3 regions of the Streptomyces sp. T12 genome follow, and region 2 is predicted to be linked to each of the others. Evidence: predicted binding sites of a transcription regulator. Region 2 holds the regulator's gene; each other region holds the start of a gene.
The links. The regulator HrcA, encoded in region 2, represses chaperone genes, less so after heat shock. The targets are predictions, from matches to a motif close to TTNGCACTCNGNNNNNCNGAGTGCNAA.
Positions count from the first base shown of each region.

Region 1 (4,188 bases), 3.1 Mb from region 2:
GGTGGCGGCGCCGACCTTGATCACGCACACGCCGCCGGCCAGCTTCGCGAGGCGCTCCTGGAGCTTCTCGCGGTCCCAGTCGGAGTCGGTGTTCTCGATCTCGGCCTTGATCTGGGCGACGCGGCCCGTGACGTCCTCGGCCTTGCCGGCGCCGTCGACGACGGTCGTGTCGTCCTTGGTGACCGTGACACGGCGGGCGGAGCCCAGCACGTCCAGGTCGGCCTGGTCGAGCTTGAGGCCGACCTCCTCCGAGATGACCGTGGCGCCGGTGAGAACCGCCAGGTCCTGCAGCATCGCCTTGCGGCGGTCACCGAACCCGGGAGCCTTGACGGCGACCGCGTTGAACGTGCCGCGGATCTTGTTCACGACCAGGGTCGACAGGGCCTCGCCCTCGACGTCCTCGGCGATGATCAGCAGCGGCTTGGAGGCACCCGACTGGATGACCTTCTCAAGGAGCGGCAGCAGGTCCTGGATGGAGGAGATCTTGCCCTGGTTGATGAGGATGTACGGGTCCTCGAGGACGGCCTCCATGCGCTCCTGGTCCGTCACGAAGTACGGCGACAGGTAGCCCTTGTCGAAGGCCATGCCCTCGGTGAAGTCCAGCTCCAGACCGAAGGTGTTGGACTCCTCGACGGTGATGACACCGTCCTTGCCGACCTTGTCCATCGCCTCGGCGATGAGCTCGCCGACCTGGCTGTCCTGGGCGGACAGGCCGGCCACGGCGGCGATGTCGGACTTCTCGTCGATCGGGCGGGCCGAGGCGAGCAGGTCCTCCGACACGGCCTTGACCGCGGCGTCGATGCCCTTCTTGAGGACGGCCGGGGAGGCGCCCGCGGCCACGTTCTTCAGGCCCTCGCGCACCAGCGCCTGGGCGAGCACGGTGGCGGTGGTCGTACCGTCGCCCGCGATGTCGTTGGTCTTGGTCGCCACCTCCTTCACCAGCTGGGCGCCGAGGTTCTCGTACGGGTCCTCGACCTCGACCTCACGGGCGATGGTGACGCCGTCGTTGGTGATGGTGGGCGCGCCGAACTTCTTGTCGATGACGACGTTGCGGCCCTTGGGGCCGATCGTCACCTTGACCGTGTCGGCCAGCTTGTTGACGCCGCGCTCGAGGGCGCGACGGGCGTCCTCGTCGAACTTCAGGATCTTCGCCATGACAGCGGGAGCCCTCTCGGAATGTGGGTGAAAAAGGCACTGCGCCCCGGGCGCCCGGCTTCTTTAAGTGGTCGCGGGGGCCAGGGGCGCAGCTGGAAGCAAAATGTGCTTCGGAGTGAACTACTTCTCGATGATCGCGAGCACGTCGCGAGCCGAGAGGACGAGGTACTCCTCGCCGTTGTACTTCACCTCGGTGCCGCCGTACTTGCTGTACAGCACGATGTCGCCGGTCTTGACGTCGAGCGGCAGGCGCTCGCCGTTCTCGAAGCGGCCCGGGCCCACGGCCAGGACGACGCCCTCCTGGGGCTTCTCCTTGGCGGTGTCCGGGATGACCAGGCCAGAGGCGGTGGTCTGCTCCGCGTCGAGCGGCTGGACCACGATGCGGTCCTCAAGCGGCTTGATGGCAACCTTGGAGCTGGTGGTCGTCACGATCCGACCTCCCCCTTCGGAGATCTCACGGGGTTAACTGTCTGAGGTGGCGACCAGGTGGATCCGTCGTCGCGGGTGCCGGACCTGCCCGTCGCGTAGTTGGCACTCTCCAGTGGGGAGTGCCAGAGCCGAGACTATGACCGCGATTAGCACTCGGTCAAGCGGACTGCTAATTCGCTGCGCTGACTGAGCCGCGTTCCTGGTCACGTGGCGTTGCCGTGAGCGGGCCGAGATATGCGAACCGGCGCCGGAAGTTCCGTCAGACGTAGTCCTCCAAACGGCCCACCGTCAGCCCCCTCCCCTGGATCCCCCGCAGCAGCCTCGTCGTCCGCTCCCTCAGGCTCAGACCGGTCGGTTCACCCGAAGGGACGGAGACGATGTCGCCGGCGCGCAGCCGGCGGGGCCCCTTCGCATACGTCAGCTCGCCGTCGCCCTCCATCGCCGCCCGCCACAGCACCACCGCCGTCACGCCGCAGTCGGCTGCAGCGCGGAGCGTGGTGGTGTCGTACGTGCCGTAGGGGGGCCGGAAGAGCCGGGGCCGGATGCCGAAGCGGGCCCGGAGTTTGTTCTGCTGGCCGCAGATCTCGGCGCGCTGGCCGGCGTACGGCAGACCGCGCAGGGCGGCGTGGTCCAGGGTGTGGTTCTGCATCGACGCACCCACCGACCGCAGGCGGGCGAAGTGGCCGTAGCCCGGGCCGACCACGCTGTCCGTGAGGAACATGCTGACGGGCAGCCGTAGCTCACGGACCATGTCGACGAAGCGGGGGTCCTTCTCGGCGCCGTCGTCGTAGGTGAGGAACACGACCTGGTCGCGGGTGAGGATGCGGTCGACGACGGGCAGCAGATCGCCCCCGGACGGCCGATCACCCCCGGGCGACACCTGCCGCTGGGCGGGCGGGGACGGGGGCGCGGGCAACGGGGCGGTGAGCCCCCATCGGCGGTACGGCTGTGCCGAGGGCGTCGGGCCTTTCGCCGACCGCGCCCCTTGCACCACCCTCCCGCCGGGACCTCCGCCGGGCTCGACCGACCCGGACGGCTGGGCGCAACCGGCGAGCACGACGGACGCCAGGACGACAGCTGCCAGAGCACGTACGGCCGACAGACCACGTACGGCCGACAGAGCACGTACGGCTGTGAGAAGCCCCGGCTCGGGCGCCGGCATCGGTGCCGGCGCCGGCCTCACAGGTAGTCCTCCAGCCGGGCCACCGCGTACCCCTCGGCCGTCACTTTGTTCAGGAATCGGCGGATCATGTCGGGCATTGTGCCCTTCCAGTCGTCCCTGCCCCGGAAGTGACTGAGGACGATGTCACCCGGGCGGATCTTCCGGTCCCACTCGCGGTAGTCCCAGCGGTCGACGAAGACCTCCTCGTTCCACAGGGGGACGTACTCGATGCCGCAGGACTTCGCGGCGCGCAGGCTGTTCCTGTTGTAGTTGCCGAAGGGCGGGCGGAAGAGCAGCGGGCGCTTGCCGTAGCGCCTCTCGATCACCTCCTGCATGCCGCAGATCTCATGCCTCTGGCGGTAGTAGGAGAGGGCCGGGAGGTAGGGGTGGTGGAGGGTGTGGTTGTTCAGGACCACGCCGCCGCGCTGCATCCGTTTGAAGTAGCCGTAGTCCTCCTTGATCAGGTAGTCGCTGAGGAAGGCGGTGTACGGCACCTGCAGCTCACTCATCATCCGCAGGAACGCCGGGTCCTTCTCGGCGCCGTCGTCGATGGTGAGGAAGACGACCCTCTGCTTGGTGGGGACGGTCGTGAAGACCGGCGGAAGGCCGAGTTCCTCGTGCCCGTCGACCTCGAAGCCGTCGCGGGTGGTGATCTCCGGCTTCCTGGCGGGTGGCGGCGGGGGCGTGAGCGGGACTCGCGCCAGGCGCCAGCGCCTCGCGGCGGCGACCCGGGCGGCGCGGGCGGCCTGGGCGGACCGGAACTTCTTGGCTTGCGGGTCCTTGCCCTGCGGGTGCCTGGCGTGCGGGTCTTCGGCAGGCGCGTCCGAGGTTCCGCCCGGGGGCGGGGCCTTGAGGGGCTGCCGGCTCGGCGTGGGGCGTACGGCCTCATGTCCGCCTCCGCCGCCCTGTCCGCCCCCGCCTCCGCCACCCTGCGCACACCCCGAGGCGATGGCGGCGACGGTGAGCGCGGCGATTCCGCCGCGGATCCGCGAACGCCCGACTGCCCGCCCGACCCGCCCGGCTGCCCGATGACCGCGCCCCGCGGCTACCCCATTGCGGCGACTTTTGTCATTTTGTCGTACTACTCGCATGGAGCCGGATCCTCGCAGGCACCCGCCCCGAAGATCGGCCGACACCGCCGCCGGAAGCGGACCATCCACCGACTGGCCGACAATGACCCGGTGAACGACCTCGCCTCCTTCTCCCGCCTCCTCACCCCCGCGGGCCGCGCCCTCCTCGACGCCGTACGCGACACCGACCCCGCCGACGAACTCGCCGTCGCCACCCGGCTGCGCCGCGAGCACCCCGCCGAGCTGGTGTCGGCGGCGCTCGGACAGGCACGGCTGCGTCAGCGGGCGGTGGCGAAGTTCGGGGCGGCGGACGCGGGGCGGATGTTCTTCACGCCGAACGGGGTCGAGCAGTCGACGCGGGCGAGTGTCGCG
Region 1 covers NZ_CP117866.1:6,499,351-6,503,538, reverse strand. Annotated here, with positions in the region: gene groL (chaperonin GroEL) at 1-1,155, opposite strand, end outside; gene groES (co-chaperone GroES) at 1,276-1,584, opposite strand; gene PBV52_RS29505 (polysaccharide deacetylase family protein) at 1,844-2,767, opposite strand; gene PBV52_RS29500 (polysaccharide deacetylase family protein) at 2,764-3,837, opposite strand; gene PBV52_RS29495 (methyltransferase domain-containing protein) at 3,928-4,188, shown strand, end outside.
Region 1: a site for HrcA is predicted at 1,731-1,757, ahead of groES (co-chaperone GroES). Genes of this name have one in related genera too.

Region 2 (4,188 bases):
TGCCCGGCACCAAGTGGTCCACCAGTACACCCAGCCGCGCGTCCGGCCCGGGCGCGAAGTCCGCGACGATCGACGGCAGGTCGTCGACGCCCTCCAGGTACTCCACCACCACGCCCTCGATGCGCAGGTCGTCGCCCCACACCTTCTCGACCAGCTCGGCGTCGTGCCGGCCCTCGACATAGATACGGCCGGCGCGGGCCACGCGCGCGCGTGCCTGCGGAACGGCGACCGAACCGGATGCCGTACGGGTGGGACGTACCGGAGCGGAGGACGACGGCCGGACGAGGGTCACCACCTTGCCCTCCAGCAGGAACCCCCGCGGTTCCAGCGGGAACACCCTGTGCTTGCCGAAGCGGTCCTCCAGCGTCACCGTGCCCGCCTCGCAGCGGATCACCGCGCCGCAGAAGCCCGTGCCCGGCTCCTCCACCACCAGACCCGGGTCCGCCGGTACCTCGGGGACGGGCTTGGGCTTCTTCCAGGGCGGGGTCAGGTCCGGGGAGTACTGGCGCATTCGGATGACGATAGGAGAAGCGCGGCACGCGCGTCCCGCGAAATCACCGCGACACGCCGAAACGGGCGGCCAAGGCGTCGCGCTGGCGGCGCACGAACTCCGCGTCCACCACCGCTCCGTGACCGGGCACGTACAGCGCGTCCTCGCCGCCCAGGTCCAGCAGCCGGTCCAGGGCCGCCGGCCAGTGCGACGGTACGGCGTCGGGGCCGGCCTGGGGTTCGCCGGACTCCTCCACCAGGTCGCCGCAGAAGACCACCTCGGGAGAGCCGGGAGCGCCCGGCACGAGCACGACCAGGTCGTGGGCCGTGTGGGCCGGGCCCACGTTCGCCAGGAGGACCTGGCGGCCGCCGTCCAGGTCGAGGGTCCACTCGCCGCTCACCTGGTGGTGCGGGCGGACCAGGGCGTCGATCGCCTCGTCCGCCGCGTCCTGGTCCAGGCCGTTGCGTACGGCGTCCGCGCGCAGTTCCGCCCGCTCGTGCGCGAACACCGTGTCCATGCCCACCGCCCCGTACACCTGCGCGCCCGCGAACGCCGCCGCTCCGAAGACATGATCGAAGTGGGGATGCGTCAGAGCGAGATGAGTCACACGGTGACCCGCGAGCCACTGTGCCTGCGTACGCAGGCGCACGCCTTCCGCGAGGCTCGACCCGGCGTCGACGATCAGCGCGCCGCCCTCCCCGACGACCAGCCCCGCCGTGCAGTCCCAGCCCGGAAGCCGGCACCGTCCCACCCCGGCCGCCAGCCGCTCCCACCCCAGCTCTTCCCAAGTCACCGTCATAGGGCGACGCTAACCAACACACCACCGTCGGGCACGGTGGTGCTGACCGGCCTTGCCCGGGGCGTACCCCACCGCCGTACACTGGGCCGGGGACGGCTGGCACTCGGGCGGACAGAGTGCCAGGCAAGGCGCCAAGGGGACGAAACTGGAGGTGTGCGCGAGATGCTGAGTGAACGCAGGCTTCAGGTGTTGCGCGCCATCGTCCAGGACTATGTCGGGACCGAGGAGCCGGTGGGCTCCAAGGCGCTCACCGAGCGGCACAACCTCGGCGTCTCCCCGGCGACCGTGCGCAACGACATGGCGGCCCTGGAGGACGAGGGCTTCATCGCCCAGCCGCACACCAGCGCCGGGCGGATCCCGACCGACAAGGGCTACCGGCTGTTCGTCGACAAGCTCGCCGGCGTCAAGCCGATGAGCCCGCCGGAGCGGCGCGCGATCCAGAACTTCCTCGAGGGTGCCGTAGACCTCGACGACGTCGTGGCGCGCACCGTACGGCTGCTCGCGCAGCTCACCCGGCAGGTCGCCGTCGTGCAGTACCCGTCGCTGACCCGGTCCACCGTCCGGCACGTCGAGCTGCTCTCGCTCGCGCCCGCGCGCGTGATGCTCGTGCTGATCACGGACACCGGGCGGGTCGAGCAGCGGATGATCGACTGCCCGGCGCCCTTCGGCGAGAGTTCGCTCGCGGATCTACGCGCGCGGCTCAACAGCCGGGTCGCGGGCCGGCGCTTCACCGATGTGCCGACGCTCGTCGAGGACCTTCCCGAGGCCTTCGACATGGAGGACCGCGGCACTGTCTCGGCGGTGCTCTCCACCCTCCTGGAGACGCTCGTCGAGGAGAACGAAGAGCGGCTGATGATCGGCGGCACCGCCAATCTCACCCGCTTCGGGCATGACTTCCCCCTCACCATCCGGCCCGTCCTGGAGGCCCTGGAGGAGCACGTCGTCCTCCTCAAACTCCTTGGCGAGGCGGGGGATTCGGGCATGACCGTGCGCATCGGGCACGAGAACGCCTATGAGGGACTCAACTCCACGTCTGTCGTGTCGGTCGGCTACGGTTCGGGCGGCGAGGCAGTCGCCAAGCTCGGCGTGGTCGGACCGACCCGCATGGATTACCCGGGAACGATGGGAGCGGTACGCGCAGTGGCACGGTACGTCGGACAGATCCTGGCGGAGTCGTAAGTGGCCACGGACTACTACGCCGTTCTCGGCGTGCGTCGCGACGCGTCGCAGGAAGAGATCAAGAAGGCCTTCCGGCGGCTCGCGCGCGAGCTGCACCCGGACGTCAATCCGGATCCGAAGACCCAGGAGCGGTTCAAGGAGATCAACGCCGCTTACGAGGTGCTGTCGGACCCGCAGAAGAAGCAGGTCTACGACCTCGGCGGCGACCCGCTGTCCCAGGCGGGCGGCGCGGGGGCCGGCGGCTTCGGCGCGGGCGGCTTCGGGAACTTCTCAGACATCATGGACGCGTTCTTCGGTACGGCGTCGCAGCGCGGGCCGCGCTCGCGCACGCGCCGGGGCCAGGACGCGATGATCCGCCTCGAGATCGAACTCGACGAGGCGGCCTTCGGTACGACGAAGGACATCCAGGTCGACACGGCCGTCGTCTGCAACACCTGTAACGGTGAGGGGGCTGCCCCCGGCACCTCCGCCCAGACGTGTGACATGTGCCGCGGCCGCGGTGAGGTGTCGCAGGTGACGCGGTCCTTCCTGGGCCAGGTCATGACGTCCCGTCCCTGCCCGCAGTGCCAGGGCTTCGGCACCGTCGTCCCGACGCCGTGCCCGGAGTGCGCGGGCGACGGGCGCGTACGGTCCCGCCGGACCCTGACCGTCAAGATCCCGGCCGGTGTCGACAACGGCACGCGGATCCAGCTCGCCGGTGAGGGCGAGGTCGGGCCGGGCGGCGGTCCCGCCGGTGATCTCTACGTCGAGATCCACGAACTCCCGCACCCGACCTTCCAGCGGCGCGGCGACGACCTGCACTGCACGGTGACGATCCCGATGACCGCGGCGGCCCTCGGCACGAAGGTGCCGCTGGAGACGCTGGACGGCCTCGAGGAGGTCGACATCCGGCCCGGCACCCAGTCCGGCCAGTCGATCCCGCTGCACGGCCGGGGTGTCACACACCTGCGTGGCGGCGGCCGCGGCGACCTCATCGTGCACGTCGAGGTCACGACACCGACCAAGCTGGACCCCGAGCAGGAACGCCTGCTGCGCGAGCTGGCCAAGCTACGGGGCGAGGAGCGCCCGCAGGGGCAGTTCCAGCCGGGGCAGCAGGGGTTGTTCTCGCGGTTGAAGGATGCGTTCAACGGCCGGACGTGAGCTGCGGGTCTCGCGGTCGAAAGACGCGTTCAAAGAGCGCTGACCCCCTTGGGAATGTGTTGGCCTATGCCAAGGGGAAGGGTCGATTCGGACTTGTTCGGAGGACGTGACAACATGCCGTCATGTCCTCCGCACTGACCGATCTTTTCCCGCTTCCGATCGTGCAGGCCCCCATGGCAGGCGGCGTCTCCGTGCCGCAGCTCGCCGCTGCCGTGTCCGAGGCCGGTGGGCTGGGATTTCTCGCCGCCGGGTACAAAACCGCCGACGGGATGTACCAGGAGATCAAGCAGCTGCGGGGGCTGACCGGGCGGCCCTTCGGGGTCAATCTGTTCATGCCGCAGCCGGAGTATGCCGACGCCGCGGCCGTGGAGGTCTACGCCCATCAGCTCGCCGGCGAGGCCGCCTGGTACGAGATCGAGCTGGGGGACCCGGACAGCGGGCGGGACGACGGGTACGACGCCAAGCTCGCCGTGCTGCTCGACAACCCCGTGCCCGTCGCCTCCTTCCACTTCGGTGCGCCCAGCAGTGAGGTGCTGGAGGCGCTGCGGCGTGCCGGAACCTTCACTCTCGTCACCGCCAC
Region 2 covers NZ_CP117866.1:3,357,618-3,361,805, reverse strand. Annotated here, with positions in the region: gene PBV52_RS14990 (DUF3097 domain-containing protein) at 1-511, opposite strand, end outside; gene PBV52_RS14985 (MBL fold metallo-hydrolase) at 555-1,289, opposite strand; gene hrcA (heat-inducible transcriptional repressor HrcA) at 1,452-2,468, shown strand; gene dnaJ (molecular chaperone DnaJ) at 2,469-3,608, shown strand; gene PBV52_RS14970 (nitronate monooxygenase) at 3,731-4,188, shown strand, end outside.

Region 3 (4,188 bases), 1.4 Mb from region 2:
GGCGGGTGGAGGCGTGGAAGGCGTCGACGCCGGCCGCGGCGAGCGGGGCGAGGATGGCGTCCAGCTCCTCGGGGGTCTCGGCGAGGCGGGCGTCGTAGGCCTCCTGCTTCCACTGCGAGTAGCGGAAGATGACCGGGAAGGACGCGGAGACCTTCTCGCGTACGGCGGCCACGATCTCCGCCGCGAACGTCGTACGGGCCACCGGGTCGCCGCCGTACGCGTCCGTGCGGCGGTTGGTGCCCTCCCAGAGGAACTGGTCGACGAGGTAGCCGTGGGCGCCGTGGATCTCCACGCCGTCGAAGCCGATGCGCTCGGCGTCCGCGGCGGCCTGGGCGAACGCGCCGATGACGTCGTCCAGGTCGCTCTGGGTCATCGCCTTGCCGGTGGCCTCCTCGGCGCCGATGCGCAGACCGGAGGGGCCGACCGCCGGGGCGTCGGCGTAGGGCGGCCTGCCCGGCTTGCGGACCATGCCGATGTGCCAGAGCTGCGGCACGATCGTGCCGCCGCCCGCGTGCACCGCCTCGGCGACCTCGGCCCAACCCGCCAGCTGCTCCTCGCCGTGGAAGCGCGGGACGCGATCGCTCTCTCCGGCCGAGTCGTGCCCGACGTACGTGCCCTCGGTGACGATCAGGCCGACGCCGGCGGCGGCGCGGCGCGCGTAGTACGACACGACGTCCTCGCCGGGGATGCCGCCCGGGGAGAACATGCGCGTCATCGGCGCCATCGCGATGCGGTTGGGGACGGTCAGGCCGTTGATCGTGGTCGGCCGGGACAGGATCTGGGCCGCACGGGAGGCGGAGGCGGTGGTGACGGTCACGGGGAAGGCTCCTCGGGAGTGACTCTGTTAACCAGCTGGTATGTGCGCGCGCATTGTTGCACCTACTGAAGAAACCACCTATGCGCTACCGCACATTCCGCATCACGCCGGGGACAGCTGTGACCCCGGCCACGCGCAGCGCCTCAAAGGGGCGCGGGGAACTGCCATGGAAAACGCCCGAGGGCGGCACCCCCTGTCGGAACAGGGAGTGCCGCCCTCGGTACTGACGGACCGGGTCCGAGCCTTCTTGCGAAAGACTCAGAAGTCCATGTCACCGCCCGGCATGCCGCCACCGGCGGGCGCGGCGTTCTTCTCCGGCTTGTCGGCGATGACGGCCTCGGTGGTGAGGAAGAGCGCGGCGATGGAGGCGGCGTTCTGCAGGGCAGAGCGGGTCACCTTCGCCGGGTCGATGATGCCCTCGGCGATCATGTCGACGTACTCACCGGTCGCGGCGTTCAGGCCGTGGCCGACCTGGAGGTTGCGGACCTTCTCCACGACGACGCCGCCCTCGAGACCACCGTTGACGGCGATCTGCTTCAGCGGGGCCTCCAGCGCGAGCTTCACGGCGTTGGCGCCGGTCGCCTCGTCACCTTCGAGGTCCAGCTTCTCGAAGACGGAGGACGCCTGGATGAGCGCCACGCCACCACCGGCGACGATGCCCTCCTCGACGGCCGCCTTCGCGTTGCGCACGGCGTCCTCGATGCGGTGCTTGCGCTCCTTGAGCTCCACCTCGGTGGCAGCGCCGGCCTTGATGACCGCGACACCGCCGGCGAGCTTCGCCAGGCGCTCCTGCAGCTTCTCGCGGTCGTAGTCCGAGTCGCTGTTCTCGATCTCGGCACGGATCTGGTTCACGCGGCCCGCGACCTGGTCCGAGGAGCCGGCACCGTCGACGATGGTGGTCTCGTCCTTGGTGATGACGACCTTGCGGGCCTTGCCCAGGAGGTCCAGGGAGGTGTTCTCGAGCTTGAGACCGACCTCCTCGGAGATGACCTCGCCACCGGTGAGGATGGCGATGTCGTTCAGCATCGCCTTGCGGCGGTCACCGAAGCCCGGGGCCTTGACGGCGACGGACTTGAAGGTGCCGCGGATCTTGTTGACGACCAGGGTCGACAGGGCCTCGCCCTCGACGTCCTCGGCGATGATCAGCAGCGGCTTGCCCGACTGCATGACCTTCTCCAGGAGCGGCAGCAGGTCCTTGACCGAGCCGATCTTGGAGTTGGCGATCAGGATGTACGGGTCGTCGAGCGACGCCTCCATACGCTCCATGTCGGTGGCGAAGTACGCCGAGATGTAGCCCTTGTCGAAGCGCATACCCTCGGTGAGCTCCAGCTCCAGACCGAAGGTCTGGGACTCCTCGACGGTGATGACGCCTTCCTTGCCGACCTTGTCCATCGCCTCGGCGATGAGCTCGCCGATCTGGGTGTCGGCGGCGGAGATGGAGGCCGTCGAAGCGATCTGCTCCTTGGTCTCGACATCCTTCGCCTGCTCCAGCAGGGCGGCGGAGACGGCCTCGACGGCCTTCTCGATACCGCGCTTGAGGGCCATCGGGTTGGCGCCGGCGGCTACGTTGCGCAGGCCTTCCTTGACCAGGGCCTGGGCGAGAACGGTCGCGGTGGTCGTACCGTCACCGGCGACGTCGTCCGTCTTCTTGGCGACTTCCTTGACCAGCTCGGCGCCGATCTTCTCGTACGGGTCCTCGAGCTCGATCTCCTTGGCGATGGAGACACCATCGTTGGTGATCGTGGGGGCGCCCCACTTCTTCTCGAGGACGACGTTGCGACCCTTGGGGCCGAGCGTCACCTTGACGGCGTCCGCGAGCTGGTTCATGCCGCGCTCGAGGCCGCGCCGCGCCTCCTCGTCGAACGCGATGATCTTGGCCATGTGAAGTGGTCCCTCCAGGACTGGGGGTGATTCCTTCGGACCGCGCCCGCGCCCGCGACGGACGGCTCGCATGCCTCGTGGTTCCTTGCCCCACCTGGCTTGCGGGCCTCACCGACCCGGTCCTTCATTGTCACTCTCACCTTCAGAGTGCTAACGCCAATGATTAGCACTCGCCCCCTGCGAGTGCAAGCGGCTCTCGGGGATCGGGCGGGGCGCTCCGCGATGCGCGAACAAGGCTCGGGCAGGGGTCCGGGCAGGCCACATGCAGGCCACGTGCGGGCGCGGGCACGGCGAAGGGCCCGCACCCCGGGAGGTGCGGGCCCTTCGAAGAAGAACGTCGCTGCTTTAAGTCGACGCGTGCTTCAGCTGGTCGCGAGCCGGACCATGTCCGCCTGCGGCCCCTTCTGACCCTGCGAGATCTCGAAATCGACTCGCTGGCCCTCTTCCAGGGTGCGGTACCCGTCCATCTGGATCGCGCTGTAGTGGACGAAAACATCCGCACCACCGTCGACCGCGATGAAGCCGTACCCCTTCTCCGCGTTGAACCACTTGACGGTGCCCTGAGCCATGCCTAACTCCCCTATTACTGGCCCTTGCACAGATCCACACTTCGCGGATCCGGGTCAGACCTCACCCCCCATCGGTCGGGGGCGTGCGCCGGAACGCGTCGACCGCGGCTGAATGTATCTGCCCAACTGCCGTCTGCAACAGGTCAATCGGACGAGAAATCCGGGCACAGCCGGTCGGGAATGTGGGGACAATTCCCCTGACTTCAGGTCAAGTCGGACCTGATAAACGGAACAAAAGCCGCAAAAAACCCGCACACTTTGGCTACTTCTTGTCGGGCGGGCGGCAGAAATCAAGGGCCACCGACCCGTGAATCGGCGGCATGTTCCCCAACTGTACCTCGCTCAACCACACAGAATTGCCCCCTCCGCTTCTCTCACGGAGGGGGCAATTCGATGAACTCTCGGTGACCGGGGTTACCGATGGTAATGATCGGTCATTCGGTCAGCCTCCGGCGACCGCCGGAATGATGGAGACACCCGCGCCGTCCGGCGTCGCCGTCTCCAGCCCCTGCTCGAAACGGACGTCGTCGTCATTGACGTACACGTTGACGAACCGGCGCAGCTTGCCCTGGTCGTCGAGAACCCGGGCGGCGATCCCGGTGTGGTTCTTCTCCAGGTCGGCGATGACCTCGGCGAGGGTGCCGCCCTCGGCGCTCACTTCGGCCTGGCCACCCGTGTAGGTACGCAGGATGGTGGGGATGCGGACGTTGACGCTCACGTATGACCTCCGGTCAGGTAGTCGCCCCTAGGGGCGCGGGGCTGTGTGGAATTTGCGACTACCGCCGCGTGGGCACGACCAGCCCCCCACGGCCCGCAGACGAAAATCTATGGGACAGGCCCCTAGACGAGACCCGCCTCGCGGAACGAGTCGAGGCTGGGCCGAATGGTCGCAGTCAGCCCCGTACCGGCCACCGCATCCAG
Region 3 covers NZ_CP117866.1:4,804,660-4,808,847, forward strand. Annotated here, with positions in the region: gene PBV52_RS21405 (NADH:flavin oxidoreductase) at 1-817, opposite strand, end outside; gene groL (chaperonin GroEL) at 1,076-2,698, opposite strand; gene PBV52_RS21415 (cold-shock protein) at 3,061-3,267, opposite strand; gene PBV52_RS21420 (MoaD/ThiS family protein) at 3,710-3,985, opposite strand; gene thrC (threonine synthase) at 4,108-4,188, opposite strand, start outside.
Region 3: a site for HrcA is predicted at 2,826-2,852, ahead of groL (chaperonin GroEL). Genes of this name have one in related genera too.